One region of the Cytobacillus solani genome, then DNA from elsewhere that is predicted to be linked to it. Evidence: riboswitches for the same ligand, from Rfam matches in the RefSeq annotation. Region 1 holds a riboswitch; each other region holds the start of a gene.
The links. Region 1 has a riboswitch for S-adenosylmethionine ahead of FI644_RS13510 (O-acetylhomoserine aminocarboxypropyltransferase/cysteine synthase family protein). Riboswitches for the same ligand answer to the same signal wherever they lie in the genome.
Positions count from the first base shown of each region.

Region 2: it holds a riboswitch for S-adenosylmethionine, as region 1 does, so the genes downstream of both, FI644_RS15215 (enoyl-CoA hydratase/isomerase family protein) here and FI644_RS13510 (O-acetylhomoserine aminocarboxypropyltransferase/cysteine synthase family protein) in region 1, are expected to answer to the same signal.
Region 3: it holds a riboswitch for S-adenosylmethionine, as region 1 does, so the genes downstream of both, FI644_RS21940 (methionine biosynthesis PLP-dependent protein) here and FI644_RS13510 (O-acetylhomoserine aminocarboxypropyltransferase/cysteine synthase family protein) in region 1, are expected to answer to the same signal.
Region 4: it holds a riboswitch for S-adenosylmethionine, as region 1 does, so the genes downstream of both, metK (methionine adenosyltransferase) here and FI644_RS13510 (O-acetylhomoserine aminocarboxypropyltransferase/cysteine synthase family protein) in region 1, are expected to answer to the same signal.

Region 1 covers NZ_CP041305.1:2,699,299-2,707,304, forward strand. The annotation lists gene FI644_RS13470 (acyl-CoA dehydrogenase FadE) at 1-1,318, shown strand, start outside; gene FI644_RS13475 (arsenate reductase family protein) at 1,657-2,016, shown strand; gene gcvH (glycine cleavage system protein GcvH) at 2,086-2,469, shown strand; gene FI644_RS13485 (YusG family protein) at 2,565-2,813, shown strand; gene FI644_RS13490 (toprim domain-containing protein) at 3,048-3,404, shown strand; gene FI644_RS13495 (thioredoxin family protein) at 3,411-3,719, shown strand; gene FI644_RS13500 (MFS transporter) at 3,849-5,120, shown strand; gene FI644_RS13505 (hypothetical protein) at 5,271-5,609, shown strand; SAM riboswitch class I at 5,698-5,800, shown strand; gene FI644_RS13510 (O-acetylhomoserine aminocarboxypropyltransferase/cysteine synthase family protein) at 5,952-7,268, shown strand; SAM riboswitch class I at 7,434-7,541, shown strand; gene FI644_RS13515 (methionine ABC transporter ATP-binding protein) at 7,692-8,006, shown strand, end outside.
Region 2 covers NZ_CP041305.1:3,019,876-3,027,881, reverse strand. The annotation lists gene FI644_RS15230 (acyl-CoA dehydrogenase family protein) at 1-387, opposite strand, end outside; gene FI644_RS15225 (long-chain-fatty-acid--CoA ligase) at 384-1,964, opposite strand; gene FI644_RS15220 (3-hydroxyacyl-CoA dehydrogenase NAD-binding domain-containing protein) at 2,024-2,866, opposite strand; gene FI644_RS15215 (enoyl-CoA hydratase/isomerase family protein) at 2,880-3,644, opposite strand; SAM riboswitch class I at 3,896-3,994, opposite strand; gene FI644_RS15210 (hypothetical protein) at 4,121-4,942, shown strand; gene FI644_RS15205 (enoyl-CoA hydratase/isomerase family protein) at 5,008-5,811, opposite strand; gene FI644_RS15200 (sigma-54 interaction domain-containing protein) at 5,919-7,292, opposite strand; gene FI644_RS15195 (enoyl-CoA hydratase/isomerase family protein) at 7,326-8,006, opposite strand, start outside.
Region 3 covers NZ_CP041305.1:4,367,860-4,375,865, forward strand. The annotation lists gene metC (cystathionine beta-lyase) at 1-587, opposite strand, end outside; gene FI644_RS21940 (methionine biosynthesis PLP-dependent protein) at 575-1,696, opposite strand; SAM riboswitch class I at 1,780-1,890, opposite strand; gene FI644_RS21945 (2-oxoglutarate dehydrogenase E1 component) at 2,302-5,142, shown strand; gene odhB (2-oxoglutarate dehydrogenase complex dihydrolipoyllysine-residue succinyltransferase) at 5,144-6,403, shown strand; gene sda (sporulation histidine kinase inhibitor Sda) at 6,524-6,655, opposite strand; gene FI644_RS21960 (VOC family protein) at 6,965-7,762, shown strand; gene FI644_RS21965 (AMP-binding protein) at 7,926-8,006, shown strand, end outside.
Region 4 covers NZ_CP041305.1:2,969,614-2,977,619, forward strand. The annotation lists gene pckA (phosphoenolpyruvate carboxykinase (ATP)) at 1-1,521, opposite strand, end outside; gene FI644_RS14940 (thiol-disulfide oxidoreductase DCC family protein) at 1,751-2,125, shown strand; SAM riboswitch class I at 2,219-2,334, shown strand; gene metK (methionine adenosyltransferase) at 2,666-3,865, shown strand; gene FI644_RS14950 (gamma carbonic anhydrase) at 4,084-4,596, opposite strand; gene FI644_RS14955 (alpha/beta hydrolase) at 4,797-5,603, shown strand; gene tbcS (tetraprenyl-beta-curcumene synthase) at 5,918-7,012, shown strand; gene mnmM (tRNA 5-(aminomethyl)-2-thiouridylate-methyltransferase MnmM) at 7,049-7,621, opposite strand; gene mnmL (tRNA modification radical SAM protein MnmL/YtqA) at 7,618-8,006, opposite strand, start outside.

The DNA.
Region 1 (8,006 bases):
ATCCGATGCGTTAGGGGCAAAAACAGTAGCAAAATTAAATGCAGCTGGAACGCATTATGTATTAAATGGCGAAAAGCAATGGATTACAAACGCAGGCTTTGCTGATGTATTCGTTGTTTATGCAAAAATTGATGGTGATAAATTCTCTGCTTTCATTGTTGAAAAGGAATTCCCTGGCGTTTCAACTGGTGCTGAAGAGGAGAAAATGGGAATCAAGAGTTCATCCACTCGAACATTAATTCTTCAAGATGCAGAAGTTCCGGTTGAGAACTTGCTTGGGGAAATCGGCCGCGGACATATCATTGCTTTTAACATTTTAAATATTGGCCGTTACAAATTAGGAGTTGGTGCACTTGGTGCTTCAAAACGTGCATTGGAAATTACCATTCCATATACAAATCAGCGTCAACAATTTAAAACACCAATCTCTTCTTTTAACTTAACAAAAGAGAAGCTATCTACAATGGCTTCAAAAACATATGCAGCAGAAAGTGCCATCTATCGTACAGTTGGTTTGTTCGAGGATCGTATGAGTAAGCTTTCTGATGAAGAAGCAAAAACGGGTAAAGCAGTAGCCCAATCAATTGCTGAATATGCGATTGAATGTTCTTTAGGTAAATTCTTTAATACGGAAGTCCTTGATTATGTTGTTGACGAAGGTGTTCAATTGCATGGCGGCTACGGCTTCATGGAAGAATATGAAATCGCACGTGCTTACCGTGATTCCCGTATTAACCGTATTTTCGAAGGAACAAATGAAATTAACCGCTTATTAGTACCTGGCACATTCATGCGTAAAGCATTTAAAGGTGAGCTTCCATTATTCGAAAAAGCAATGGCGCTGCAGGAAGAGCTTATGATGATGATGCCAGAAGAGCCTGGTGATGCTCCATTAGCTCAAGAAAAATATTTAGTGAGGAATGCGAAGAAAATTGGCTTGCTTGCTGCAGGCTTAGCTGCTCAAAAATACGGCAAAGCATTAGACCAAGAGCAAGAGGTATTAGTGAATATTGCCGACATCGTTTCTAATGCATATGCAATGGAATCAGCTGTTCTTCGTACGGAAAAAGCAATTGAAAAAGAAGGGGTGGAAAAGAGCAAACAAAAGCTTCTTTATACACAAATCTTCTGTCAAGAAGCATTCAACAAAATTGAACAAGATGCGAAGGAAACACTTGTTGCTGTTGAATCTGGCGATACACTGCGTATGATGCTTTCATCTTTACGTAAATTTACTCGCCATACACCAATTAACGTAATTGCGAAGAAGCGTGAAGCATCAGAAAAACTAATTGATGCAGAGAAATTTGTTCTATAATTATTTTATAAAAATGCGGCTCCCTTCATTAATGGAGGGAGCTTTTGAATGCGGTATTAATAAAATGCTAGATAAAATTGATTAGCAGCTAGATAAATACAAAAGAATGCCCGATAAAATGGAATAGATGCTAGATAAACTCAAAAAGTTACTCGATAGAATTAACATCCTGCATTTTTTCCTAAAAATCTTCGTGTAAATAGAAGGATAAAAGAGAATTTTGTCGAATTATCATCTGGAGTCATCCGTTATGAAATATACTATAATTATGATAGTATTTATTTAAAGACAGTTCCTTTATTTTTAAAATGGGACATGATAATCTAGGTGGTGGGACAGTGAGTCTAACTTTTTATTGGTACCCGAAATGCGGGACATGCCGAAAAGCTAAGAAATGGCTCGATGACCATAATTTAGCTTATGAAGCAATACATATTGCAGATAATCCGCCTTCTGCTGACTCCTTAAGAAACTTGTATGAAAAAAGCGGCTTAGAAATTAAGAAGTTCTTTAATACAAGCGGTCAGAAGTACCGTGAGCTCGGCTTAAAAGATCAAGTTAAATCATCAACAGATGATGAGCTGCTTAATCTTTTGGCATCCGACGGAATGCTTATTAAACGTCCGATTTTAACGGATGGGAATAAAGTGACGGTTGGCTTTAAGGAAGAGGATTATGAAAAAACATGGCTTGCGTAAGATTGCCATGATGGAAAAGAGATCGATACTACGATCATAGTTTGAAATAAAAAAATGGAGGGATTTGGAATGAACACACCAAAGGAATTACGTTATTCAGAAGAGCATGAGTGGGTAAAAACAGAAGGTGAGCAGGTTCGTATTGGGATTACTGACTTTGCTCAATCTGAGCTTGGAGACATCGTTTTCGTTGAGCTTCCAGAGGTAGGAGACATCGTTTCTGCAGACGAGCCATTTGGAAGTGTAGAATCAGTTAAAACGGTATCTGAGCTTTATGCACCAATCAGCGGAAAAGTTGTTGCTATTAACGAGGATTTAAGCGACAGCCCTGAATTTGTTAATGAATCTCCATACGAGAAAGCATGGATGATTGTAGTTGAACCATCTGATGCAGGTGAAATTGATAACTTAATGACTGCAGAACAATACGAAGAAATGGTTAAAGAAGACTAATAAAATGGGAGGTGCTGCATATGCGGTACCTCCCTTTATTTGGTTTTTTTATTTCTTTAGAAAGGGAAACACTATAACCAATAGAACGAGAGAGGATGGTTATTGTGGTATTAAAGAATAATAAAATTGATATTACAGATCGTGTGGTTGGAAAGTTGAAGGATGGAGAAATTGAACTATATTTAGAAAATGAAAGAATAGGGAGTATTCGTCTGCCTCAAGAGCCTGCCATTCAGATGGACCATCATTTTGAAACAGATAGGCAAAAGATTTACCAGCATGTAACAACGACAGAAAGTCCGCAAGCATGTTATACAGATTGCGACGAGGGTGGCTGGTGTTAGTATGAACAGCGGGAACGTTTCCGCTGTTTATTTATTTTATTTAGCTGAGATGAATGGATATAATGGATGAATAAGAGTAAGCCTATTTACTATAGTATTTTTACTTAGCAGGAGTTGAACACCATTATCTCGAATATTGAATATGGTATGATAAAGTTACACATATCAATTGGATTTTGCTTTCTAACATATTAGGCTTATCCCAAAACTCCAACTCAGGTTCAGGTGATGAATATGAATGAAACATTTCCAGAGAAGGTTATTATTGTAGAGGGTACTTCGGATAAAAGAAAGGTGAAAGCAATCGTAAGTGAGCCTGTCGAGATTATTTGTACAAATGGAACCATCAGCCTGACTAAGCTTGATGAGTTAATTGAAATGCTGCTTGATAAGGATGTATTTATTTTGGTTGATGCAGATGATGCAGGTGAAAAGCTTCGGAAACAATTTAAAAGAGAATTTCCGGAAGCTGAGCATCTGTATATTGACCGGATGTATCGGGAAGTAGCAACCGCACCTGAGCACCATTTAGCAACTGTGTTATTGGGTGCCAATATTGATGTAAATATGGAGTTTTTAGATAGAGGATGATTTGTTTTGCAGGAATGGTCACGGAAAATGATAAGTGAGGCATTAGCAGGAGATCAGGTAAGCTTGATTTACTTATACACTCCATTATGTGGAACCTGCCAGGTGGCAGGGAAAATGATGACGGTAATAAAGGAGCTTTTGCCAAATCTCCCAATTGGAAAAACGGATTTAAATTATATGCCAGATGTAGCCGAAAAGTGGGAGATCGAAAGCGTTCCATGCTTGCTTATTTTTAAAAATGGAATGCTTGAAGAAAAAGTGTATGCTTTTCAGTCGGTTCCATATTTATTAAACAAAATAAAGAGCTTGATCTAAAAGAGTTAGGTGGCAAACACCTAACTCTTTTTTTTATTTTCGAAATTCTCGAACTAATATATTTACAAAACCTTCCTTGAGGGATTATTATATTTAGGGATGCGAAATATTGGTGGAGCAGGTGTGAAAATGGCGTTTTATCAAGAATGGGCCAGCCAAATTAAAGGGTATAATCGCAATATTCGGCTAGCGTTTATGGCAAATATCTTTACGCAAATCGGCTTTGGCATCTTTATGGTTATTTATAATTTCTATATCAGGGAATTAGGCTATAATGAGCAAATTAACGGGCAAGTGATATCGATGACCGCGCTTGCGACAGCTATCGCACTCGTACCGGCAGGTGTCTTCAGTGATCGAATTGGAAGAAGAAAAGCGATGCTATATGGGGCTGCAGCAACCGGACTTGTCTTACTATCTAGAAGTGTAATCGAAGCTCAATCCTTATTAGTACTAGCTGCTTTTGCAACTGGCTTGGCGACTGCTTTCTTTCAGGTTTCGGGGATTCCTTGGCTAGCAGAAAATTCAAAGCCTGAACAAAGGGTTCATTTATTTAGTATTCATTTTGCTGTCATGACAGGGGCAAATGTCATTGGAAACTTAGGCGGCGGCATATTAACTGATTTATTTTCCATAATGACAACAGAATTAAATAGTATTCGTTTTACCCTGCTGATTGGAAGCATTATCTTCCTAATAGGCATTATTCCAGTTACAAAATTTAATGAACAACGTGATCCGAGAAAGAACAGAAGGGACAAGAAAACCGTTTCAGTAAAACCCATTTTTAATAAAAATGAGCATGTAAAAATTATCTTTCTATTTGCATTCGCGCAGCTGTTAATTGGTGTCGGTGCCGGATTAGTCATTCCATATTTAAATTTATATTTTGCTGATCGTTTTTCAGCTTCTAATTCAGCAATCGGCTTGATCATTTCAATGGGCCAAGCGGCAACGGCAATTGCAATGATTATTGGACCAATGGTTGTTAGGAAGTTTGGTGAAGTGAAGGCGGTTGTTATCCTTCAACTATCCTCCTTGCCGTTTCTGCTAATGACAGCATATACGGAAAGTCTTTGGCTGGCAGCAATCGGCTTTTTATTCCGGCAAGCCCTTATGAATGCTGGAAATCCAATTCAAATGTCACTAATGATGTCGAAGGTTGGAGATTCGATGAAGGGGTTGGCAAATTCGGTTAACCAGATGGTTTTTAATTTAGGATGGGCCATCATGGGACCTGTATCCACGGGGATTGTCATAAAATACGGTGCATACTGGGGGTATGCAGTCGTATTTACTATTACTGCCTCTTTATACTTGGTAGGATCTGTGTACTTCTTTATCGTCTTTCGAAACTATAATAAGACAAACTCAGCTGTTAAAGTGGCAAAAACGGTCTGAAAAATAAATTAAATGACATATTTCTCAGGAAATGTTCCATAGTTAATGTCGAACGAATCATGCAGGAATCTTTAGTGAATGGAAGAAATAGTATTGTAAGACAAATGGATGAAAAGCCTGCTGTCTATCCGTTTAACCTGGGGTGAGGGCATGAAGGAAGTGACTGCTGCATTTATTCATGAGGTAAAAACAAAAGGGCATTTAGCTGTGTTTTTAAAGGGTGTTACGTTCACTTTATGTATTCGGACAAAGGATAAAATCCTATGTATTCGATTTCAGAATGGGGATGTGAAAATTTGCACTCCTGAACCTACTGATACTTATGATGTACTTATTACTGGCACGGAGGAGAGGATTTGCTCGATCTTAATGGGAAATGAAAAATTAAGAAGTGCAATACGAGCGAAAAATATACTTGTAGATTCTACTTTCAGAAGACTCCTCTTTCTAGAATCATTATTTCTTCTTTCAAAGCAGCGTGTAAGTTAAGTTATAAATAAATTCAAAATTCCACTTGACCTTTAAATTATCAATATGTTATTATTGGAATTAATTAACTGACTGAAAAAACTGAATATTCTTATCAAGAGAGGCGGAGGGACTGGCCCGACGAAGCCCGGCAACCGGTAATTTACACGGTGCTAATTCCAGCAGAGCATGATTGCTCTGGAAGATAAGAAGAGATGATATCAACCCTCTTCTTGTGAAGAGGGTTTTTTTCAGCTCTTCTTTTAAATGGGGTTGTTGTCTTTTAAGTCAGTGATTCTATTGTGATTGCATATCAGAGGATAATGCCTGACCTTCATGCACATAAAAAAGGAGAGATGAAAAATGAGTGGAAAACAAAGAAACTATCGTTTGGAAACAATTGGTGTACATGGCGGGTTACAGCCTGATCCTGTAACAGGTGCAAGGGCTGTACCAATCTATCAAAACAATGCTTACCAATTTAAAAATACTGAGCATGCAGCAAATCTTTTTGGGTTAAAGGAATCCGGATATATTTATACGAGGATTCATAATCCAACAGTAACCGTATTTGAAGAGAGAGTTGCTTTGTTAGAAGGCGGTGTAGGTGCACTAGCCGTTTCAAGTGGGATGGCGGCAATTACGTTAGCAATTCTTAACCTTGCTCAGGCAGGCGATGAGATTGTTGCAGCATCTAACCTGTATGGAGGAACCTACAATCTCTTTGCTGTAACTCTTCCAAAATACGGAATACATGTAAAGCTAGTCGATCCAGAAAATCCAGAAAACTTCAGAGAAGCGATAACAGAAAAAACGAAAGCGGTTTTCGCAGAAACGATCGGCAACCCAAGTCTAAAAGTGCTTGATATTGAAAAAGTAGCTGAGATTGCTCATGAGAATGGGATTCCTCTTCTAATTGACAATACATTTGCCACTCCATATCTTTGCAGACCAATTGAACATGGAGCAGATATTGTCATTCACTCCGCTACAAAATGGCTGTTAGGTAATGGGACGACATTGGGAGGAATTATTGTAGATGGCGGTAAATTCGATTGGAATTCACCAAAATTCCCTGGATTTACAGAACCGGATTCCAGTTATCATGATCTTGTTTATAGCGAGGCACTTGGACCGGTTGCGTACATTACAAAAGCTAGGGTTCAGCTGCTGAGGGATTTAGGACCTGCATTGAGTCCGCAGAATGCATTCCAATTTACACTTGGATTAGAAACGCTGCATGTGCGAATGAAAGAGCATATAGCAAATACGAAAAGAATCATAGAATATTTAGAGGCACATCCTGCTATTAATTGGATTCTATATCCTGGAAGTGAAAATCACCCTGATAAACCGTTAGCAGATAAGTATCTGCCTAAAGGTGCTGGCTCTGTTGTGGTCTTTGGTATATCCGGAGGAAGAAAAGCTGGAGCGAGTTTAATAAATAATTTGGAGCTATGGGCTCATGTAGCAAATGTAGGAGATGCTAAGAGTTTGATCATTCATCCAGCCAGCACGACACATCAGCAATTAGATGAACAAGGGTTAAAAGCTGCAGGTGTACCAGAGGATTTAATTCGTATTTCGGTTGGAATTGAAAATGCAGAGGATTTAATTGATGACTTAGAGCAAGCCATTGAGTCTGCAACAGGGATTACATCGTTAACTTCTAAGGCATAAGCTTTGACATATCTTAGTTTTTTGAAAGTTGGATAAAAATACTATCTTTTAAAAATACTAAATTATAATTTAAATCGTTGACACCCTCAATAAATCCGTGATACGATAATTTTCGTAAATGTAATCACTACTAATTTAAAGTGTTAATTGAATATAGATGTTACGCTCTTATCAAGAGAGGTGGAGGGAAGTGCCCTTTGAAGCCCGGCAACCGTCATGAAAATGAAATGGTGCCAATTCACACAAAGCAAAGCTTGCTTTGGGAGATGAGAGAAAGGACAATAATTATTTTATGCCTTTCTGCTCATTGTCAGAAAGGCATTTTTCTTTTCCAAAAGAAAAATACTAGAATGAGCGCATATATATTAAGGCTTTTAAAAGTGATAAGCAAAATTGGATTTAAAGAGGGTGTGCAGCATGACGATGATTTCAATCAAAAAGGTACAAAAAATATACCCTTCCCAAAAAGGTCAGGTAAAAGCTGTAGATAATGTTAATCTTGAGATTAACGAGGGAGAGATCTTCGGTGTCATTGGCTATAGCGGAGCAGGAAAAAGCACGTTAATCCGAATGTTAAATGGTCTTGAACTGCCGACCGAGGGAACAGTGGTTGTCGCAAATAATGAAGTATCTAAAATTAAGGGTAGCAAGCTAAGAAGGGCACGGCAAGAAATCAGCATGATCTTTCAGCATTTCAATCTGCTATGGTCAAGGACAGTCAGACAGAACATTTCGTTT
Region 2 (8,006 bases), 320 kb from region 1:
AGCCGCAATCTTTTGTCCAGTCGCTAAATCTGGAAGGAATCTTTTTTTCAAAGCATCATTTCCACCGATAATAATTGGCAATGAGCCTAATTCTTGTACAACAGCCACCTGTGAAGAAGAGGCACAAACGCGGGAAATTTCCTCGACAATCAAGCAAAAACTAAGTAAATCAAGCCCCAATCCACCATATTCTTCAGGCATATTTGCACCAATATATCCATATTCCGAAAGAAGGTGCAAAATATCCATTGGATATTCAGCATTCTCATCAATCTCAATTGCTCTTGGTTTAATCCGTTCCTGTGCTAAACGGTGAATTTCCTGTTTAATTTGAAGATGGTCTTCAGATAAATCAAAATTATTAAATACGATTTTTTCGGCGTTCATTGAACTCCCTCCTCGCTATATTCCGAAAGCTGTTTTGTAAGGACAAACTTTTGCATTTTTCCGCTTGTAGTTTTCGGGAGACTTTCCACAAAGTAATATTCTCGTGGCCTCTTATATTTTGCTATTTTTTTTCCTTCAACTAAAAACCTATCAATTGTTTGTTTCGTTATATTACTTCCTGGTTTTTTGACTACGAACGCAACAACTGTTTCACCCCAGATTGGATCGCTTTTCCCAATTACCGCTACTTCTAATACCTCTGGATGCTCAAGTATTTGATCCTCCACTTCTCGCGGATATACATTCTCAGCTCCAGTGTTGATCATATAATCCATGCGGTCTTTAATCCATATATAGCCATCAGAATCTACATAGCCCATATCCCCTGTATGATACCAGCCGTAAGCAAGTGCCTTTTCAGTTGATTCTGGACGGCAATAGTATTCTTTCATCATACATGGACCTTTGACTAAGATTTCACCAATCTCTCCAACCAAACATTCATTTTCTGGATTTGTAGGTCTGCCATTCTCCTCAATACGGCCAATCTTTATTTGATGGGTAAGTATTGCTTTTCCAGCTGACCCTGCTTTGTTCAATTGTTCGTCTGGATACAAAACGCTCATCACAGGTCCCATTTCTGTTGTACCAAACATCTGCACCAGATCTGCATTTGTTTTCTCTTGAAATCTCCTGATTAATACTGGAGCCATTGATGCTCCCCCGTAACCCAATAATCTGAGAGAGGATAAATCAAATGCATCAAAATTCGCAACATTTAGCAGCATATTCACCATCGTTGGTGCCGCAAAGATATGTGTTACTTTTTCTTCATCAATTGTCCTTAGCACCTTTTCTGCTTCAAAATGATGCATGATAATAGTAGTTGCCCCCACCATTACTCTTGGAAGAAATGATGTATGTAGCTCCGCTGTATGATTTAAGGGTGCGACTGAAAATCCAATATCATTTTTATTCAATTTCATACATTCAATCATTAAAAAATTATGATGAACCATGTCTCGATGTTTATGGATTACCCCTTTAGGGCGGCCGGTTGTTCCACTCGTGTACATCATGATATAAGTATCATTTTCAGTTACATGAACATCTGGCGCTGTCTCATTACATTTTTCTAACATCTTGTAAAAATCAATTGAACCGATCGGAACATCCTTATCCGTATATATAAACTGTTCAACTTTGATTCCTAATTGAATTGTCTCTTTCACAGTTTCTGCCACTTCTTTTTCAAACAAAAGCACCTTAGAACCGGCGTTGTTTAAAATAAAATAAAGTTCATTTGCTGTTAAACGATAATTAATTGGATTAAAAACAGCTCCAAGTTTTGCCGAAGCAAATAATGCAATAATAAATTCACTATTGTTATAGAGAAAAGTAGAAACAACATCTCCCTTCTGTACACCCAGTTCTGCTAATGAGTTGGCAAATTGATTAATTTTTTTATTTAATTCTTTAAAAGTAAAGTGCTGATTTTTCTCTTTATAAATAAGAGCTGATTTATCAGGATAATTATGTGCCGACCATTCTATTATTTCTCCGACCGTTGTTGTCATCTCTATTCCTCCTTTGTTCAATACTCAACTTTTAATCTACCTCTACCATTATCAAACTCTTAATATTCATAAAATCCTTTTCCCGTTTTTCTACCTAAATGCCCCGCTCGAACTAATTTTCTAAGTAGCGGCGCTGCTCGATATTTTGAATCCTGTGTTTCTTCATATAATGAATCCTGAACAAATAATAAAGTATCTAACCCAATTAAATCGGCTAGGGCAAGCGGCCCGATTGGATGGTTCGCACCTAGCCTCATCCCTTTATCAATATCATCAGCACTAGCTACACCTTCCTGTAACACAAAAATTGCCTCATTAATCATAGGGACCAAAATACGATTAACTGCGAACAATGGTGATTCCTTGACAGCAACAGCCTCCTTCCCAAGGGATTCCACCAGCTCTTTTGACCTTTGATAGGTTTCTTCAGTTGTATCATATCCTTTTATGAGTTCTACCAATTTCATTACTGGTACTGGATTAAAAAAGTGGAATCCCATTACTCTACCAGGATCTTTCATTACACTTGCAATTTCTGTAATACTCAATCCAGATGTATTACTTACAATAATTGCTTTCTCATTAACTATTTGATCAATTCTCCTGAAGATTTCCTTTTTTAGCTCCATGTCTTCACTTACTGCTTCAATGATGAAATCAGCTTCTGCAATGCTTTCCCACTCAGTAGAAGTACTTAATAATTGTTCGTATCCATCTATTGTTTCTTTATTGGCTCTTCCTTTTTCAATAGCTCTGTTCCAATTTTTACCTATTTGTTTTAAGCCTCGATCAAAATATGCCTTTTCCTGTTCTATTGCAATTACTTCGTACCCAGCCTCAACACATACTTGAGAAATACCCGATCCCATTGTTCCAAAGCCAATTACACCTATTGTTTTCATATGATTCTCCTCCTTAATTTCCTGTAAATGATGGCTCTCTTTTTTTCAAAAATGCAACTACGCCTTCTTCCTTATCATCTGTTAAACATATATCTCCAAATAATTTCGCTTCTAGTTGTTGACCTTCATTTAAAGACACTTCCGCTCCCATATTGATTGCTTCCTTCGCCTTTTGTACAGCGATAGGTCCTCTTGAAGCGATAATATTTGCTAGCTCAATCGCTTTAGATAATACATTGTCCTCTGTTACCTCCTCAATGAGGCCGTAATTATAAGCTGTTTCAGCAGAAATGAACTCACCAGAAAAAATTAACCTCTTCGCCATTCCTTGTCCAATCAGCCGTGGCAGTCTTTGTGTACCTCCATACCCAGGAATAATTCCAAGCTTTACTTCTGGGAGACCAAATTGTGAGTGATTAGAAGCAATACGAATATCACAAGCAAGCGCAAGCTCTAGACCTCCACCTAATGTGAATCCATCAATGGCAGCAATCACAGGTTGTGTAAGATTAGCTATTCGATTAAATACTGCCTGCCCCCTCAAACAAAGTGCTTCCCCTGCTTCTGATGTTAATCCAGGAAATTCTTTAATATCCGCACCAGCTACAAATGCTTTTGTGCCAGCACCTTCGATAATAACAACTCTCACACAATCTCCAATTTGCAGAACAACTTCTTCTAAATCATTAAAAACATCACGATCTAAGGAATTCACAGGGGGGGAATCGATAGTAATAATCCCAATATTATCTTTCTTTTCATACCTGACTTTTCCCATATTCATCACTCCTAATTTTTCTTGACCTTCAAATTTAAACTTGCAATTATCGTGCCAAAAACTAAACGTTTATTTATCTAAAATAAAGTGAAATTAAATCATCTATCCCCATTATCAATATTTAAATGTTTGCAATAACTGTTTCCAAATGACACAACTTTGTTTCTATTTGACACACTTGTTATTCAGAAGAAACAATAAAAAAACCCCCTTCATTGCAAAGAAGAGGGAAAAACTACTAGTAACACCTCTTCTTATCTCTCAAGCGATGCTTGCTGGATTTGGCACGGTACAATAAGTCCGTTGCCGAGGTGTCATTGGGCCAGTCCCTCAACCTCTCTTGATAAGAAAATATTTAAAATATTCAATTTATTAAACTTGTCCCTTACTTTATAATGAGTAAAAGAGAATGTCAACTACTTTCAATTTATTTAAACTATTCACCGTAAACAAATATAAATCAGGGAGTGAACATTATGGAAGTTTATGCATTAAGTGGGTCAAGTGGGACAGGGAAAAGTACCAGTGCCTTATCTTTTGCGTACAAAAAAAGAATCCCAGCAATCATTGATGATGGCCTCTTAATATTGAATGGGCAAAAGATTGCTGGTTCATCTGCGAAATTCGAAAAGAATTATATTTCAGCAGTAAAAAGAGCTACTTTTTTTGATGATCAGCATAAGAAAGAGGTTCAACAAGCCATTCATAGTCATTTTATCGGCAAAATCCTAATCATTGGAACTTCAGATAAGATGGCAAATTTAATAGCCAAACGCTTGGAGTTAAGTGAAATTAAACATTATTATTATGTTGAAAACATACGTTCATCTAGTGAAATAAAAATAGCACAATATGTAAGAAAGACAGAGGGAAAGCATGTGATACCTATACCATATAAGCAAGTTGATCAAAATTTCTTTAAGAAATTAATTTATAAAGGAATGGAGGTTTTTTCAACTAAGGAAGAAAGAATTGGAGAAACAACAATCGTTTATCCTGATTTTCATCATGGAACTATTAAAATCCATAAAAAGGTTTTTAAGCAACTTGTTGAATATATTTGTGTTAACTTTAAAGAATTTGTGAATTACGAATCCGTTTCAATCCATTTACAAGGACTCCCAACACTAAATTTAAACGTATCCATTAGTTTTCCTATTCATAATAATATTCTTGAGAAATTAACAGCTCTGCAAATGGAAATTTATCAACATTTTCTTGACCATATGAATATTGAACTATACGCAATCAATATTTCAGTTATCAAAATAGAGAAAGGAAGCCCTCTAAGAAGATGAGCTTCCTTAAAAAAACAGGTGTAGCATTCGACATAAAACTGAGCAGGGGAAGATTGTAAAATCCTTTAATTTGAAATTGAGCGTCGAGAAAAACGTGGGATTCGTTTTTCAACAAACGCAGCTACTCCTTCCGGAAAATCATAATTATCTACAAAAGGCGTCGTCCCCTTCCATAATTCTGGTACACTATTCACACATTGACTTACAGATTGCTTGACAGCTAGTAATGAAGAAGGTGCTTGAGAGGCTACCAGCTTACCCATTCTAATTGAATAACGATCTAAAATGTCATCATTCACCAAGTAATTTAGCATTCCTAAACGATATGCTTCTTCCGCTTTTAATACTCGTCCTGTATACACCAAATCCTTCGTTAGACTTGGGCCAATTAAATTAACTAGGCGTTGTGCAAATTTATTGTTTAATGTAATTCCCAATTTTCCTACAGGAATACCTAATCGGGATCTACCGGAACCAATCCGTAAATCACATGCTAAGGCCAACTCAAGACCAGCTCCCATCGCTGGCCCATTAATAACGCCTATTGTCGGAATTGGTAAATTCTCAAATGTTGAAATAGCCTCTTCCATTAGGATAAAAGAGTTTTCAGCTTCTTCTAGTGACATTTGATGAAACTCTTTAATATCTGAACCAGCTGTAAATTGTTCCCCTGCTCCCCTTAAAATCACAACCTTATTTTTGGGATTTTGCAAAATCTTTTGTCCTATTTCAGTTAAATATTTCCACATCTTTGCGGTTAATGCATTTCTTTTTTGGGGCCTGTGTATAGTGATAATAGCTAATCCAGCTGTTTCTTGATAGATAATTTTGGCTTGTTCAGCTTTCATTCTTTGAATATCAACTTTCATTTGTTTTTCCTCCTTGTCAAAATTATTATAATTTAATGCAAATTTCATGCCACAATTAATTGTACTAATAATAAAATGTAACAAGGGAAGGAAACTATTTAATTTCCTTATTCAATTTGATATTTTTTCAGTTTAGTATAAAAGGATTTTCTGCTTATCCCTAGTTTCTGAATTGCTTCGGTTCGATTTCGGGTATTTTTTATAATAAACTCAATATGTTCTCTCTCCATTTTTTCTAAAAGAACGTCTAATTTGGTCGTAAATAAGGGCGAAACGATAGATGGGCTAATTTTATTATTAGAATTAATTGATGAAGGATGTCTATCTAAGAAGAAATATTCTGGGAGATCGTCTGATTCAAAAAATTGTTTTGTACAAACGACAAGCATTCTTTCTAATACATTGACTAATTCTCTGACATTTCCTGGCCACTCATACTGTTCCATAATCCGCAGTACTTCTTCACTCATTCTTACATGCTTGCTATATTTTAAACATAACTCATTGAGAATTGTATTTGATAAAAAAGGCAAATCTTCCTTTCTATTCCGTAGAGGTGGAATATGGATTGGAACAACATTAATTCGATAATATAAATCCTCTCTAAACTGTCCAGCTTTAATCATATCTTTTAAATTTCGGTGGGTTGCACATATGATTCTTACATCAATCGAATAGAGCTTAGTTCCGCCCACTTTTTGAAATTTTCGCTCTTGGATAACTCTAAGAATCTTCGCTTGCGAATTTAATGACATTTCTCCAATTTCATCTAGAAGGAGAGTCCCGCCACTTGCCATTTCAAGAAGTCCCTTTTTTCCACCTTTCCTAGAACCGGTAAATGATCCATCTTCATACCCGAACATTTCACTTTCAAATAAAGAATCGGGTATTGAAGCAATATTAATAGCGATATATGGTTTATTATTTCTTTTGCTAGCTTCGTGAATAGAATTTGCGAAGATTTCTTTACCTGTTCCACTTTCCCCATAAAGAATAACAGATGCATCCGTATCGGCCACTTGCTTTGATAACTGAACGGCTTTTTGCATTACGCTTGATTTACTTTCAAGCTTATAGAAATATCTTCTATCTAATTGCTCTTGGAGATAGGACAAATCCCGTTTATATTTTGTTAATTCATCCTGAACTTTAGTTAATTCTGTAATATCCTTCATGATTGTAACCACACCAATCATTTCTCCATTCTCAATTAATGGTGTGATATTTGCACACACATCCTTTTTTAGAGAATGGACGTAACTGCAATCATTGATCAAGGATTTACCGCTTTTTAAAACTTCTAAAATCCGAGAATCCCCTTCTATTTCCTTTAGCTTTCTGCCAATAATTTTTTTGGCAGGTACTTGAAATTGTTCAGAATAAGCTTTATTTACAAAAACGATTGTACTATCCTTTACAATAACAATAACTGCATCATGGAGTGATTCCAAAATAGACAGCAAATGTTTTTCTAACTTCATATAACCTCTCCTTTATTAGCAGCATCATCTCTACTAATTATCGTTGGGGCTATTAAACGGATTACATCCATTTTTCCAATCAACTTGAAAGAATTGGTCAATACTTTCATCACTAATTTCATTAAAAGAATCTGGGTTCCATTTTGGCATATGATTTTTATCCACCAATACTGCCCGGACTCCTTCGAAGAAATCTTTAGTATGTAAAAAATTTAGAGCAACTTCAGTATCCATTGCAAAGCTCTCCCTAAGGGTTTTTCTTTTCCCTCTCTTCATTAATTCTAGAGTTACTTTTAATGATGTAGGTGATTTCTTAAGAAGAGTGTTCTTCGTTTCTAACGCCCAATCATCTCCATTACTAGCACCCTCATCTAATGAATTTATTATTTGTTCTATCGTTTCATATTGAAAATACTGATTAATTTTTTCCACATTCAAGTTATGAGGTAATTCATGAGATCTCACACAAATACTTTCTAAAAATTCAACTAGTTTTTCCTCTACATTTTCCGGTTTCCATACATGTGCCTTTATAAACTCCTCTACTTCCATCAATCTACTACTATCAAGATAATAATCTGCCATATCTGTAGATAGAATATCCCCTTTCAAAATTATCTTTGCTGTTAATGCGAGATATAATCCAATTCTACCGGGCATTTGATTAAGAAAATAATTCGCCCCTACATCAGGAAAAAAACCAATATTCATTTC
Region 3 (8,006 bases), 1.7 Mb from region 1:
AGTACTACATCTGCTCCTAAAGTTAATGGCTTTTGTAATGCTGGTGTTAGGAAGGTGTTATCAACGAAGGTTAAAGCCCCATGAGACTTAGCGATCGAGCTGATTGCTTTAATATCCGTTACTTTCAACAGTGGATTGGATGGAGTTTCAACGTAAAAGACCTTTGTATTTGGACGAATAGCTTGCTTAACATTATCTAAATCAGTCATATCAACAAAAGTATGGTTAATTCCATATCTTGAAAGCACTTCAGTTACAAAGCGGTATGTTCCGCCGTATACATCCTCTGTAATTACTACATGATCTCCCTTTGACAATAAAAGGAATGCAGTTGAAATTGCAGCCATTCCTGAAGAAAATGCAAAGCCTCTAGTTCCTTCCTCCATATCAGCTATAACCGTTTCCAATGCTTCTCTCGTTGGATTTAAGCTTCGGCTATAGTCATACTTTCCAAATGAATCGATATCATACTGATGGAAGGTAGATGCATGATGAATTGGAACACTGACTGCACCAGTTAGATGATCAATTTTTTGACTATTATGAAGAAGCTTCGTCTGAAAACTCCATGACTCTATCTCACACATTGCATACCCTCCGTCCGAGCTTTAGCAAAAGCCTGCTCTAAATCATTTATTAAATCTTCTACATGCTCAATTCCGACCGAAAAACGCAGTAATCGATTGCATACACCTGTTTCAAACCGGATATGTTCTGGAATATCAGCATGTGTCTGAGTTGCAGGGTATGTTATAAAGCTTTCTACTCCACCAAGACTTTCTGCAAAAGTAATGAGGCGAAGAGTTTGTAAAAACGGATTTACCCATCCTTCATCTTTGATTCGGAATGAAATCATTCCGCCTCGTCCTGGATAAAGTACATCGGTAACGGCATCATGTTCAAATAAAAATCTGAAAATTTCCTTTGCATTTCTTTCATGACGTTCCATTCTTAAAGATAGTGTTTTCATTCCACGTATAAGCAGCCAAGAGTCAAACGGACTTAATACCGCACCTGTAGCATTATGATTAGCAGCTAATGCTTCACAGATTTCCTTGCCCTTAGCTACGATAAGCCCTGCCAATACATCATTATGGCCGCCTAAATATTTTGTTGCACTGTGGATAACAATATCTGCTCCTAGTTTTAAGGGCTGCTGTAAAAGGGGGGTGAAAAACGTGTTATCAACAATCAGCAGAAGCTGATGCCTTTTCACAAAATAAGCAACCTCTTCGATATTGGTTTGCTCCATTAAGGGGTTCGTTGGTGTCTCGATAAAAATGGCCTTTGTTCGTTCAGTAATTTCTTTTTCCAGGACTTCAGCAGAAAAAGTTTGAACATATTTACATCGTAATCCCCATTGCTTACAGCCCTGTTCAAAAAGCCGATAAGTACCACCATATAAATCCTTTGAAACGATAAATTCATCGCCAGATTGAAAGAGGGAGAGGACGGTTAGAATAGCTGACATTCCTGAACTACACGCAAATCCTTGGTCGCCTTCTTCAAGCTCAGCAATTGCCTTTTCAAGCAATTGGCGTGTTGGATTTCCGGTACGGATGTAATCATATCCGGTTGATTGTCCAATTCCTTCATGCCGATAGGCTGTAGAAAAGTAAACGGGTGGATTAACTGTTCCTGTATCTAATTCGCTGCGATTGCCAATTTGGGCAAGGATTGTGTCGAGCTTATGCATTATTTACACTCCTTTTGTCTATAAAAATAAAAAAAAGCCTTCTTTAAGAAGAAGACTTTTTCATAATCAATAATTAGCCGTTCTTCTTATCTTTCAAGTTATAAAACTTGCAGGAATTAGCACCTTATTAATCTCATAGATTAATGGTTGCTGAGGTGTCTACGGGCCTTACCCTCGACCTCTCTTGATAAGAAATCATTATTTAATTATTTCAAACTTTACAACATTCTTATAATAAAAGTCAATGGATTTTAAAAAAATGTGTAAAGGTACAATAATATTATTATGTAAACTATCTATTCTTCTATATATTTTTCGAAAAAGGAAGTGATTAAAAAATTAATTGCACCATTTAACATTTATTTATAAGGATCATAAACACTTTTTTAGAATAAGTTTTTCCTTGGAATAGATAAAAAAAATATTTTTCACTATTTTCATATTAAAAACCTTTGAACAACAGGGTTTTACGTGGTAGAATGGCTTTGAAAACGATTTATCCTCTGAAAAATATTATTATTCTAATAATTATCATTTAATGTTAAAAAGTGGATAAATAGTTTATTATGCATTTAATACAAATTCAGTTATGGAGGTCATTTTCCATGAAAAAGCCATTGAATGGCGAAAAGCCTTTTGCTGAAGGCTTTCATGGCCCGAACCTTGGCTATGTCATTGAACTATATGAAGCATATTTAGAAAACCCTGAGTCTGTTGATCCTGAAATGAGAGCGTACTTTGAAACAACAGGATCTCCAGTTGTAGAAAATCGTACAGGGAAGACGGAAATTAGTGGTGTTAATCAAACTGTTCCGCAATTAGAAAAAACATTGTCTGCTATACGTCTGGCAGATAATATTCGCACATACGGCCATCTTGCCGCAAACATTTATCCATTAAATGACCATGAACCTGAAAAAATGCTTTTTGAGCTATCACATTACGGGTTAATAGAAGAGGATTTGTATGCAATCCCTGCTGGAGTCATCTGTAAAGATGCGCCAATTCCGCTAAAGAATGCGTATGATGCGATTGAATACTTAAAAAGCATGTATATGGGTACAATTGCATTTGAATTTCACCATGTATATGACGCAAATGAAAAGAACTGGCTGCGCCGAAAAGTTGAATCAGGCAGCTTAAAGCTGAAATTGCAAAAAGAAGAAAAAACTAAGATTCTAAAAAGATTGACTGAAGTAGAAGAATTCGAAAAATTTCTTCATCGCACATTTGTCGGTCAAAAACGGTTTTCAATTGAAGGGCTTGATTCAATGGTGCCTTTACTTGATGAAATAGTTGCAGAATCTGTATCAAAAGGGGCAAAAACCATTAATATCGGCATGGCTCACCGCGGGCGCTTAAATGTGCTTGCCCATGTGCTTGGGAAGCCGTATGAAATGATTTTCGCTGAATTTCAGCATGCTCCAAATAAAGAGCTTGTACCTTCTGAAGGTTCAATTGGGATTAGCTATGGCTGGACAGGAGATGTGAAATATCATCTTGGACTTGATAAACAAATTAAAGACGAAAATACGACAGTGACACGTTTGACATTGGCAAATAACCCAAGTCATCTTGAATTTGTCGGTTCTGTTGTCGAGGGATTTACACGAGCAGCACAGGATAATCGATCAACAAAAGGCTATCCAATTGAGAATTTAAACTCGGCAATGTCTATAATTATCCATGGGGATGCCGCATTCCCTGGTCAAGGGATTGTAGCAGAAACTTTAAACTTAGGTCAGTTGAAGGGATATAATACTGGAGGCTCCCTCCATATCATTGCAAATAATACAATCGGCTTTACAACAGAATCACGTGATTCACGTTCTACTAGATATGCGAGTGATCTCGCAAAAGGGTTTGAGATTCCGATCTTGCATGTGAACGCAGATGATCCGGAAAGCTGTATAGCTGCAGCAAGATTTGCTAGTGAATACCGTGAAAAGTTTCAGAAAGACTTCTTAATTGATCTTATCGGTTATCGCCGCTTTGGGCATAATGAAATGGACGAGCCAATGGCAACGAATCCATTAATGTATAAAATCATTAATGAACAGCCAACGGTAAAAGAACTGTATGGAAAGAAACTAGTAAATCAGTTAATCATAAACAAAGATACAGCTGACAAAATAGAAGAAGACGTATTAGTAAAACTGAAAGCTGCATATGAAAAAGTACCAGCAACGAAAAAAGAAACAGAAGAATTAAATCCGCCTGAAACGGTAGAAAAAGGCCTGCCAAAACTCAAAACAGCTGTTCCTTTTGAAAAACTTAAGGAAATTAACCAAGAGCTGTTAACATGGCCTGAAAAGTTTACTGTTTTCAATAAGCTAGACAAAATTCTAAACCGTAGAATGAGCGCTCTTGACGGAGAAAAGAAGATAGATTGGGGTCATGCGGAAACTTTAGCATTTGCATCCATTCTCCATGATGGAACTCCTATCCGCCTGACAGGTCAAGATTCTGAACGAGGCACATTTGCCCACCGAAATATTGTTTTACATGACAGCAGCACAGGTAAATCCTATTCGCCACTTCATTTATTATCATCGGCGAAGGCTTCCTTTGCCGTTCATAATAGTCCATTATCAGAAGCAGCTGTTCTTGGCTTTGAATATGGTTATAATGTATTTGCACCTGAAACGCTCGTTTTATGGGAAGCACAATTTGGAGATTTTGCTAACTCTGCACAGGTGATATTCGATCAATTCATCGCTGCGGGCAGAGCAAAATGGGGACAAAAATCCGGGCTTGTCATGCTGTTGCCACATGGTTATGAAGGACAAGGTCCTGAGCACTCAAGTGCACGCTTAGAAAGATTCTTAACACTAGCCGCTGAAAATAACTGGACTGTAGCTAACTTGACTTCGGCTGCACAATATTTTCATATTTTACGTAGACAGGCAGCGATTCTGAAACGTGAAGAGGTTCGTCCGCTTGTCATTATGGCACCGAAGAGTCTATTACGTCATCCGCTCGTTGCTTCTAGCGGACATGAGCTGAGTGAGGGCGATTTTCAATCAGTTATTGAGCAGCCTGGTTTAGGTCAAAATACGGATAAAGTAACTCGGCTTGTTCTCTCCACAGGAAAAATGGCTATTGATTTAGCAGATAACCTAAAAAATGTTGATAACCAAGAGTGGTTCCATCTTTTACGAGTAGAAGAAATCTACCCATTCCCGTTGGAAACGATTCAAACTATAATGAAACGGTATCCAAACTTAAAGGAAATGGTTTGGGTACAAGAAGAACCAAAAAATATGGGTTCATGGAATTTTGTTGAACCAAGATTACAATTTATTGCACAGAAGGAAATAGATGTTTCCTATATTGGCAGACGCAGAAGATCTAGCCCTTCTGAAGGGGATCCAAATGTCCATAAAAAAGAACAAGCACGAATAATAGAAGAAGCATTTATGCACAAGCAAGAGGGAGGAAATTAAGGTGGCAGACATAAAAGTACCGGAACTAGCTGAATCGATTACAGAAGGAACGATCGCCCAATGGTTAAAAAAACCAGGTGATTTCGTAAATAAAGGGGACTATGTTGTTGAGCTTGAAACAGATAAAGTAAATGTCGAGATCATTTCAGAGCATAGTGGGATTTTAAAGGAAGTTAGAGCAGGAGAAGGCGATACAGTTAATGTCGGTGAAACGATTGCCGTAGTTGATGAAAGCGGGGAAGCAGCTGCTGAGTCAGCAGCTGAACCTCAAGCCGTAACAGAAATAGCTCCAATTCAAGAGGCACCGAAACACGCTGCCTTACAAGAAGAAACGGTTCATGTAAGCAATGAGCAGAAGGGACAGCGTCCGATCGCATCTCCTGCTGCAAGAAAAATGGCTCGTGAGAAAGGGATTGATCTGACACAAGTGCCGACAGTTGATCCGCTTGGACGTGTTCGTGCTCAAGATGTATCATCCTTTAGCCCTCGTGAGGAAGTGAAGCAGCAAGCAACACCAGTTCCAAAGCAGCAGGGTGCACCTGCCGTTCAGCCTGCTGGTAAAGAAGTTGAGCGTATTCGTATGACCCGCCGCCGTCAAACGATTGCCAATCGACTAGTAGAAGTACAGCAAACAGCAGCGATGCTGACAACGTTCAATGAAGTAGATATGACAAATGTAATGAACTTGCGAAAACGACGTAAGGATAAGTTTTTGGAAGAAAATGACGTGAAACTTGGATTTATGTCCTTCTTCACAAAAGCTGTTGTTGCTGCATTGAAAAGAAGCCCTTTATTAAATGCAGAAATTCAAGGTGATGAACTCGTTCTGAAAAAATTCTATGATATCGGGATTGCCGTGTCTGCGAACGAAGGTCTAGTCGTACCAGTCGTACGCGATGCAGACCGTAAAAACTTTGCGGAAATCGAAAAGGATATTTTAGATCTTGCCGAAAAGGCAAGAAACAACAAATTAGCCTTACAAGATCTGCAAGGAGGAACATTTACGATTACAAATGGCGGGGTTTTTGGTTCTCTATTATCCACACCTATTCTTAATGGACCACAAGTCGGCATCTTAGGCATGCATTCCATAAAACTGCGTCCAGTTGCTATTGATGCAGAGCGTATGGAGAATCGTCCAATGATGTATATTGCTTTGTCTTATGACCATCGTATTGTCGACGGTAAAGAGGCAGTTACTTTCTTATCTAGAGTGAAAGAATTAATTGAAGATCCTGAATCATTATTATTTGAAGCGTAATAGAGGAAGCAGGGTGGATGTTTGACACCCTGCTTTTTTGTATCATGCGAACTATTTTAAAAAAATAAAAAAGAGCGAAAGGCATCAAAACCTGTCGCTCCACTTCTGAAATTTTCTCATTTACTTTTTAAATGGTTTTAAACCTCGTTTTGTAATCTCCATTTTCAATATCCTAATCCATTCTTTCTCTAACCCAGACTTTAATGCATCACGATACGAGACGACCAATTGTTCATTACTCATAATCTTCATTCTGCATACCTCCTGTAATGGATTGAATATGAAGCTTTCATTCATTTTAATCGTTTCTACTACATTTGAAAACCCCCATTTTCAAAAAATACAAAAAAAGGACTTTTGAACCTTAAAAGTGAAGAAAAAAAGTGGTTTACCCTACATAGGTGAAAAATGGAAGCAAACCTATAGGAGAATGCAATGATGAAATTAGCGAAGTGGATATTTTTTATCCATGCTCATTCTTGTGCTTGCAGCTGATGCTCTCTTTTTTCTTTCCCTTTTTCCATTTACAATAGAAGTATCATACTAAGAAGGAGTGATTCTATGAACTTAGCACTTGATCATATTGTTCACTTTATTAAGGAACATCCTAATGTGGCAGTAGAAAAATGGAAGATGCGCGGTTTTCATGCTGTTATGGGCGGAAGCCATGAAAAATGGGGGACATATAATAGTTTACTTTATGTTGGAGAAGCATATATTGAATACTTAACGATTGAGAATACAGAAATTGCCGCTAAATCTGCTAATCCTTTAATCTCGCAACTTGTTAGAGATCTCACGAACGGAGAAGGGTTTGGTCAAATTTGTTTCCGAACGAATAATATGGTTGACTTGAAAGAACAGATCGAGAATAAAGGATATCAAACATATCCAATTTTTAATGGAAGCAGAAAAAGGCAAGATGGGTCTATAATTAGGTGGAAAATGCTTTTTATTAAAGACTCATCGAGCTTACCTTATCCATTTTTTATTGAATGGGAACAAGAGGATTCGGCTCGGATGAAAGATTTGAAAGATCTTGGATACTTGGATGAAAGTCTAACGAAACATTCCATTCATTTTATTCAAGTTGCTGTGAATGACTGCGAATCTGCAGCAAGGGATTGGGCAAATATATTTGATTGTACCTTACCGGATATTCATATGGATGAACATTCATCGGTGAAAAAGGCAGTACTTAAAGGAGAAACGTTTGAAATTCACTTTTGCCAGCCACATGGTGAGGACAGTCCTATACATAACATCCTATGTAAAAGAGGAGAAAGGCCATTTGAAATTCATTTTGACCCTGTTCTTGATACAAAGTCTTTTACTTTGTTTGGCTCGCAATATAGCTAAATAATAAAAAATGCGTTACAAACTAGTAGCGCATTTTTTATTCCATTTATCATTATTAGAAAATATTGAATATTACGTAATGTGTGATAACATAAAATGTAAGCGTTACAGGGTGGTTCTGTTTATACTGTTTAAACGAAAGGGTGATGTTCATATGTCAGAGTTGTTACATTTCACTGTTGGGAAGCTATTAGAGGAAAAAGCACAGCTGCATCCAGATCATGAAGCAGTTGTCTACGCAGAT
Region 4 (8,006 bases), 270 kb from region 1:
ACGGAACTTAGCTGCAAGTTCTTTCGCTTTTACTTCATAGGCTGCTTGATTGTCCCAAGTTTTGTTTGGCTGGAGCACTTCATCTGGTACACCAGGTACATGCAGTGGAATTTCTAGGCCAAAAATTTCATCCTTAATGGTTTCTACATTGTTCAATTCGCCTTCTAGAGCAGATTGAACCATTGCACGAGTATATGGAAGCTTCATACGATTTCCAACCCCATATTCGCCGCCAGTCCAGCCTGTATTCACAAGGTATACCTTTGCATTATGCTCATCGATTTTCTTACCAAGCATTTCAGCATATTCAGTCGCTGCACGAGGCAAGAATGGTGAACCAAAGCATGTAGAGAAGGTTGCTTCTGGTGAAGTCACTCCACGCTCTGTACCAGCAAGCTTAGATGTATAACCGCTAAGGAAATGGTACATTGCTTGCTCTTTCGTTAATTTAGAGATAGGAGGAAGGACGCCAAAGGCATCAGCCGTTAAAAATATAATCGTATTAGGGTGTCCAGCAATACTTGGATCTACAATATTATCAATCGCTTGGATTGGGTAGGCAGCACGAGTATTTTCAGTTAATGTGTTGTCATCATAGTCGGCCACTCGGCTCTCGCTATTAATAACTACGTTTTCTAGCACTGCACCAAAACGGATTGCATCAAAAATTTGTGGTTCTTTCTCACGAGTAAGGTTGATGCATTTCGCATAGCATCCACCTTCAATATTGAAAACACCGTTTGGAGACCATCCGTGTTCATCATCACCGATTAAACGACGATTTGGATCTGCTGATAAAGTTGTTTTTCCAGTTCCAGAAAGACCGAAGAACAGAGCAACATCCCCTTCAAGTCCAACGTTAGCAGAACAATGCATAGGGAGAATTCCGTTTTCTGGAAGCAGATAATTCATGATAGAGAATATTGATTTCTTGATTTCACCAGCATATTCAGTTCCGCCAATTAATACCGTACGTTTTTCAAAAGAAACAATAATAAAGGTTTCAGATGCAGTTCCATCAACAGCAGGGTCCGCTTTAAAGTTTGGTGCGGATATAACTGTGAATTCTGCTTGGTGATCCAATAATTCTTCATCTGTAGGGCGAATGAATAGCTGATGTGCAAATAAGTTATGCCAAGCGTACTCGTTAATGACTTGGATTGGCAGTCTATGTTTTTTATCAGCGCCTGCAAATCCTTTAAAAACAAACACTTCGTCTTTTTCTTGTAAGTAGCTTAACACTTTATTATATAAATTAGAGAATACTTCTTCAGAAATTGGCTGGTTCACACTTCCCCAATCAACTGTATCTAATGTTGAAGCTTCTTTCACAATATACTTATCTTTAGGCGAACGGCCTGTATATTTGCCAGTTGTTGCAGCAACAGCTCCAGTTGATGTCAGTGATCCTTCATTACGGTTCAATACCTTTTCAACAAGCTGAGGGACAGACAATTGAATTTGAATATTATTACCTTTTAGTAAATCAATCAATTTATTTGGAATGCTAACAGAATTCATCTGATGAATACCTTCCTTTATCCAGGATTATTTTTGAAAGTGATTACATCTCCTAATTAGTATAACACATTTAGATGATTAATCTATACTATTAAGAAATTTTTCTTTAAATTAATAAAAATGTCACAATTGGTTTTAAGCCAATGTAAGAAGGACACTTGAAAAAACAGGAAGAACTCCTTCCATATATGTTAAAATCGTAATAACAAAACATAAATGGGATGATCTTATGAAATCGACTGCATTATACGATGGAACATGCTCGTTATGCAAGGAATCTAAGCGAATTTTTTGTAAGCTTGACTGGTTTCGTCAAATCGAATGGGTTTCATTACAGGAATATGAAAAAAATGAACATCCACTTTCGTTTGATAAAGCTAGTTTGCGAAAAGAACTTCATATTATTACATCCAATGGTCATGTGTTAAAAGGCTTTTACGCAATAAGATATTTGTTTCTTCGTCTCCCTATGTTCTACCTTTTAGGAGCTTTTTTATATATCCCATTTTCCTATTTAATTGGAAATCCAGTGTATCAATGGATTGCAAAAAATCGCCACAAATTTTTAAAAGGAAAATGTGAAGATGGAAGTTGTTCATTATAGTATAGGTTATTAATGAAAAAACAAGAATTTTATACAGATAGTTATTGACATGAATTCATTTTATACGTTATGATTTTACCTTGAACGGATACTCTCTTATCCCGAGCTGGCGGAGGGACAGGCCCAATGAAGCCCAGCAACCTGTTAAAGATTTTTTTTAGCAAAGGTGCTAACCTGACGCAAGGACTTAGGGCCTTGAACGATAAGAGTGAAAGGCGCGAATCGATTTGTTTTCAACCTTTTCACATATGAAAAGGTTTTTTTGTACTTTATGAACTTTTAATTATGGATTAAAGTATAATAAAAACGAAGGCTTTCGCCATAACAACTTGGCGATAAGCAAAGTTTTTATAATGCAAATTTGATGGACGGCTTTTGGTTTTTTGAGTTTTTTAATATGACTGTGTTTAAGTGTTAAAGGGGCATATTAATAAAAACTCCCTGTTTATTTCATACTACTTAGGGAATGAGTTCCGTATCAACCTAAGGTTGCTTTCTGCTAAGTAATCTTGCCTATTATATAAATAAGGAGGAATCCAGATGTCAACAAAGCGTCGTTTGTTTACTTCTGAATCAGTTACTGAAGGCCATCCGGATAAAATTTGTGATCAAATTTCTGATGCGATTTTGGATGCCATTTTAGCAAAGGATGCGAATGCACGTGTTGCTGCAGAAACTTCTGTAACAACAGGTCTCGTTCTGGTAGCTGGTGAAATTACTACTTCTACGTATGTAGATATTCCGAAGATTGTACGTGAAACGGTGAAAGAGATTGGCTATACACGTGCAAAATACGGTTTCGATGCGGAAACTTGTGCGGTATTAACATCGATTGATGAGCAATCTGCGGATATTGCGATGGGTGTTGACCAAGCACTTGAAGCACGTGAAGGTTCAATGAGTGATGAAGAAATCGAAGCAATCGGTGCAGGAGATCAAGGCTTGATGTTTGGTTATGCTTGTAACGAAACAAAAGAGCTTATGCCGCTGCCAATTTCATTAGCACATAAATTATCCCGTCGTTTAACAGAAGTGCGTAAAGAAGATATTCTTCCGTACCTCCGTCCAGATGGTAAAACGCAAGTAACAGTAGAATATGATGAAAATAACAAACCTGTTCGTATTGATACGATTGTTATTTCAACTCAGCACCACCCTGAGATTAGCCTTGAGCAAATTCAACGTAATCTGAAGGAGCATGTGATTAACCCCGTTGTTCCGAAAGAGCTAATTGATGAAAATACAAAGTATTTTATTAACCCAACAGGCCGTTTCGTTATTGGCGGACCTCAAGGGGATGCTGGTTTAACTGGTCGTAAAATTATTGTTGATACTTACGGCGGATATGCTCGCCATGGCGGTGGTGCATTCTCTGGTAAGGATCCTACAAAGGTTGACCGTTCAGCTGCTTATGCTGCGCGTTATGTGGCGAAAAATATTGTAGCCGCAGAATTAGCAGATAAAGTAGAAGTTCAGCTAGCTTATGCAATTGGCGTTGCGCAGCCAGTTTCCATTTCTGTCGATACATTTGGTACTGGAAAAGTTAGCGAGGATGTATTGGTTGATCTTGTTCGCAAACATTTTGACCTTCGTCCAGCTGGTATTATCAATATGCTTAACCTACGTCGCCCTATTTATAAGCAAACAGCTGCATATGGCCACTTTGGCCGTACAGATGTGGACCTTCCTTGGGAACGTACGGATAAAGCAGAAGCTTTACGAGCAGAAGCAACAAAATAATATAGAAAACAGGAACTGCATTTTGCGGTTCCTGTTTTTTTGTGTGTTTTGAAACCTGAAATATCAAATAAAGGTTGAAAAGGATGCAGAATATAGAATGGAACCTGGAATATCCAAATATAGGAAAATCCAGTCGAAAAAAAGAGAATAGGAACCCCCTTGATGACGATATACATAATTATAATTAAAATAGGAAATATTAAATCATTATATGCCATTTATTTTTGAAGAGCTTTGTAATAATGCCCCTTTTCGGCATATTCTCTGCTTATGCGTTCCATTTCCTTTATATCTTCTTGTGTTAATTCACGAATCACTTTTGCAGGTCTGCCAAACGCAAGTGTGTTCGGTGGGATTTTCTTTCCTTGAGGAACAAGGCTCCCTGCCCCGATAAATGCCCCTTCGCCAATTTCAGCTTGATCTAGTACAATAGAGCCCATCCCAATGAGAGCTTTTTTCCGAATAATGCAGCTATGAAGAATAACTTGGTGACCGATAGTTACTTCATCTTCAAGAATTAATGGATTGTTTGGGCTTTGATGGAGGACAGAATTGTCTTGAATATTTACCTTTTTTCCAATAATTGTAGGAGCCACATCGCCTCTAATAACAGTATTAAACCAGACACTTGAATTTTCTCCTATCTCTACATCTCCAGTAATTGTTGTGAAATCAGCAATAAATGCAGAATCAGCAATTTTCGGCATTTTATCTTTATAAGGATAAATCATTTGTAACGCCCCTTATATTCGTATTTACAATTTATTCTAACATAGGTAGATGAGACAAAAAGGAACTTGTAAACTCAAATTGCTGAAAAAAATGATTTAAATGAAAAATAACGGGATAAAATGTGATGAATTCCGGTTTCTAAGCTATAATTTAGAAAGAATGGTTTTTCGCTTCAACATAAGGTTTAGGAGGAAATATGATGTGGAAATGGGAAGCTGAAGGAGAGGCTAAAGCGGTCATTGTAATGGTTCATGGTGCGATGGAGCATCATCGCCGCTATGGGTGGCTTATAGAAAAATGGCGATTATCAGGTTTTCATGTCATTATGGGAGATCTTCCTGGCCAAGGGATGACAACAAGATCAAGCAGGGGCCATATCGAATCATTTGATGAGTATCTTTCCGAAGTGAAGGATTGGATTCAAACAGCCTATCAGTTTGATTTACCTGTTTTCCTTTTTGGTCATAGTATGGGTGGATTAATTTCCATTCGCCTGCTTCAGGAGGAAAAAATGAATCTAGCTGGAGTGATCCTGTCTTCTCCATGTCTTGGATTAATTAAAAAACCTTCTAAGTTGATTGATATTCTTTCGATCGGGCTTAATCTGATTATTCCAAGCTTAAGAATGGATTCGGGACTTACTGTAGATATGGCAACGAGCAATCAGGATGTTCGTGATGCGGATGCGAATGATGCTTTGTATGTAAAGAAAGTGTCTGTTAGATGGTATCGAGAACTACTGAATGCGATTAAACTAGGATTTGAAAAGCTTGAAAAGATACAAGATGTTCCGCTGCTTGTTATGCAGGGTGGGGATGACTTGATTGTCAATAAGAAAACAGTGAGCGAATGGTTTAATCTTGCCCCTTTTTCCGAAAAGCGGTATAAAGAATGGCCTAAATTTTATCATGAAATATTTAATGAGTCTGACCGGGAAGATGTATTTGAATATGCAAAGGATTTTGTTTCCAGTCAATTAAAGGCAATTGGTTATATTGAGAATTAAGAAGAAATTGTCTAGCGCAAGCATCCTATCGCTGGCATACAGGATATACTAGTGTCGACAATGCGATAGGATAAGGAGAACTTCGGCAGCGGCATATCAAACTGACCAAAAGGAAAGCTTATTGGGTAACGTCACGCTTTTATCGACCTCGAGGTCACAAGCCAATCTGGCAAGGAGGTCAAAGAACAATGCCAGTTTGACTTGTGCTTGTCGGGGGTGAGCACTAAGGACCCCTACTTAGTGTAATGATCGCAAGAACAATCAGTTTTTGATTGTTCTGAAGCCGCTTGCATATTTCTTTAAGGAGTGAATTTATGAGCGTTCCTTCCATGCCAATTAGTTTAATGTCTAAAGTCTATCGAAGGGTCTTGCCATTAGTTCATAAGGAATTAAACTATTGGAAAGAAAGAGCTGAGGAGATTCCAGATCAGGAGTTAAGGAAGCAGGCATTGGCAAGCATTGAACATAAAACCTTTCATTGTGAGGGCGGTTCGATTATGGCATTAATGGCAAAAGAAAAATTTCCATTAGCCATTAAGTTTATTGTTGCGTACCAAACAATTAGCGATTACTTAGATAATTTATGTGACCGCAGCACATCTCTCAATGCGGAAGATTTTTCGGCTCTTCATGAGTCTATGATGGATGCACTAACTCTTGATGCAAAACCGAAGAATTACTATCGCTTTCGCATGGAGCAGGAGGATGGCAACTACTTAGCTGACCTTGCAGCTACCTGCAGGAATGTACTTTCAGAAGTTCGAGACTATAAAGAAATTAAGAATTATCTGTTCGAGTTATGTCGGTATTATTGTGATTTGCAAATCCACAAGCATGTGAAAGTTGATGAGCGGGTTCCACGCTTGCAAGAATGGTTTCAACAATGTAAAGGTAGAATTCCTGAAATGGAATGGTATGAGTTTTCTGCGTGTTCTGGATCCACATTAGGAATCTTCTGCCTCATTTCGTATGCAATGAGGGATGACTTTGAAATAGGGTATGCTGAAAATATCCGCAATGGCTATTTTCCTTACATACAGGGTCTGCATATTCTTTTGGATTATTTCATTGATCAGGAAGAAGATCTTGCAGGCGGGGATTTAAACTTTTGTTTTTATTATGAGAACGAGGAAAAGCTATTTAATCGGTTAAAACATTTTGTCATTGAAGCGGACAAGCATACGGAGCAGCTTCCGCATAAACGGTTTCATCAGTTAATTAATCGTGGTCTGCTCGGTATTTATTTATCAGATAAAAAAGTAAGAAAACAAAAGAATGTCAAGAAACTTGCAAGGAGCATGATAAAAACGGGTGGAGGAATTAGCTATTTCTTCTACTGGAACGGAAGGGTATATCGTGCCATGCAAAATTGGATTCCTGCCTCTTTTAAGAGAGTGTTATTACGTTAAAAAACCTGCAAAAATTTTGCAGGTTTTTTGATTCTATTACCGTTTTTCAATCGCAATAATAAATGGTGGATTGTTCTCCTGATTAATAAATTGATACTGCAATACATGAGCAGCCTTTTGATCCAAATGTTTCACAAATGGAAGAAGTGCATCTCTTTCTATTGCTCCTTCTTGATGTCCATGGTAAATGACAAGCACAATGATGCTCTCAGGAGCCATAATTTCAAGCAGCTGCTTTATGGCAGAGATTGTTGTCGAAGGAGTTGTAACAATCGATTTGTCCCCTCCAGGCAGGTAGCCTAAATTAAAAATAGCTGCTTTTATTTTTCCATGGTGAGATTCTGGAATACTGGTAAGAATATGTTCATGCCCTTTATGAAACAAGGTAACTCTATCTGCAAGCTGCTCATCCAACAAACGTTTTTGCGTATTCGAAACAGCCTCTTCCTGAATATCAAATCCAAAAACCATTCCAGATTCACCAATCAAATGAGCTAGGAATAGTGTATCATGCCCATTGCCAAGCGTGGCATCAACAACGCAGTTACCATGAGATACAGTTTTTTCAATCAATTGCCGGGCAAAAGGCAAAATTCCATCAAGCTTCATGCTTGAATCTCCACTTGACTTGGCTTATAAAACTTACCCTGCCAGCTGTTTCTTCGTTTTAACTCTGCATCAATCGCGTTAAGGACTTCCCACTTATTTACGCTCCACATTGGTCCAACCATTAACTCAATTGGACCATCACCTGTAATGCGGTGAATAATCATTTCTGGTGGTAAAATTTCTAATTGGTCGCAAACTAGGCTTACATAGTTTTCAAACGATAAGAACTCAAGCATTCCCTTTTCATATTGCTTGACCATTGGTGTTCCTTTTAAAAGGTGAAGCAGGTGAATTTTGATTCCTTGTACATCAAGCTTTGCTACTTCTTTCGCGGTTTCCATCATCATTTCTGGCGTTTCGAGCGGGAGGCCGTTAATGATATGTG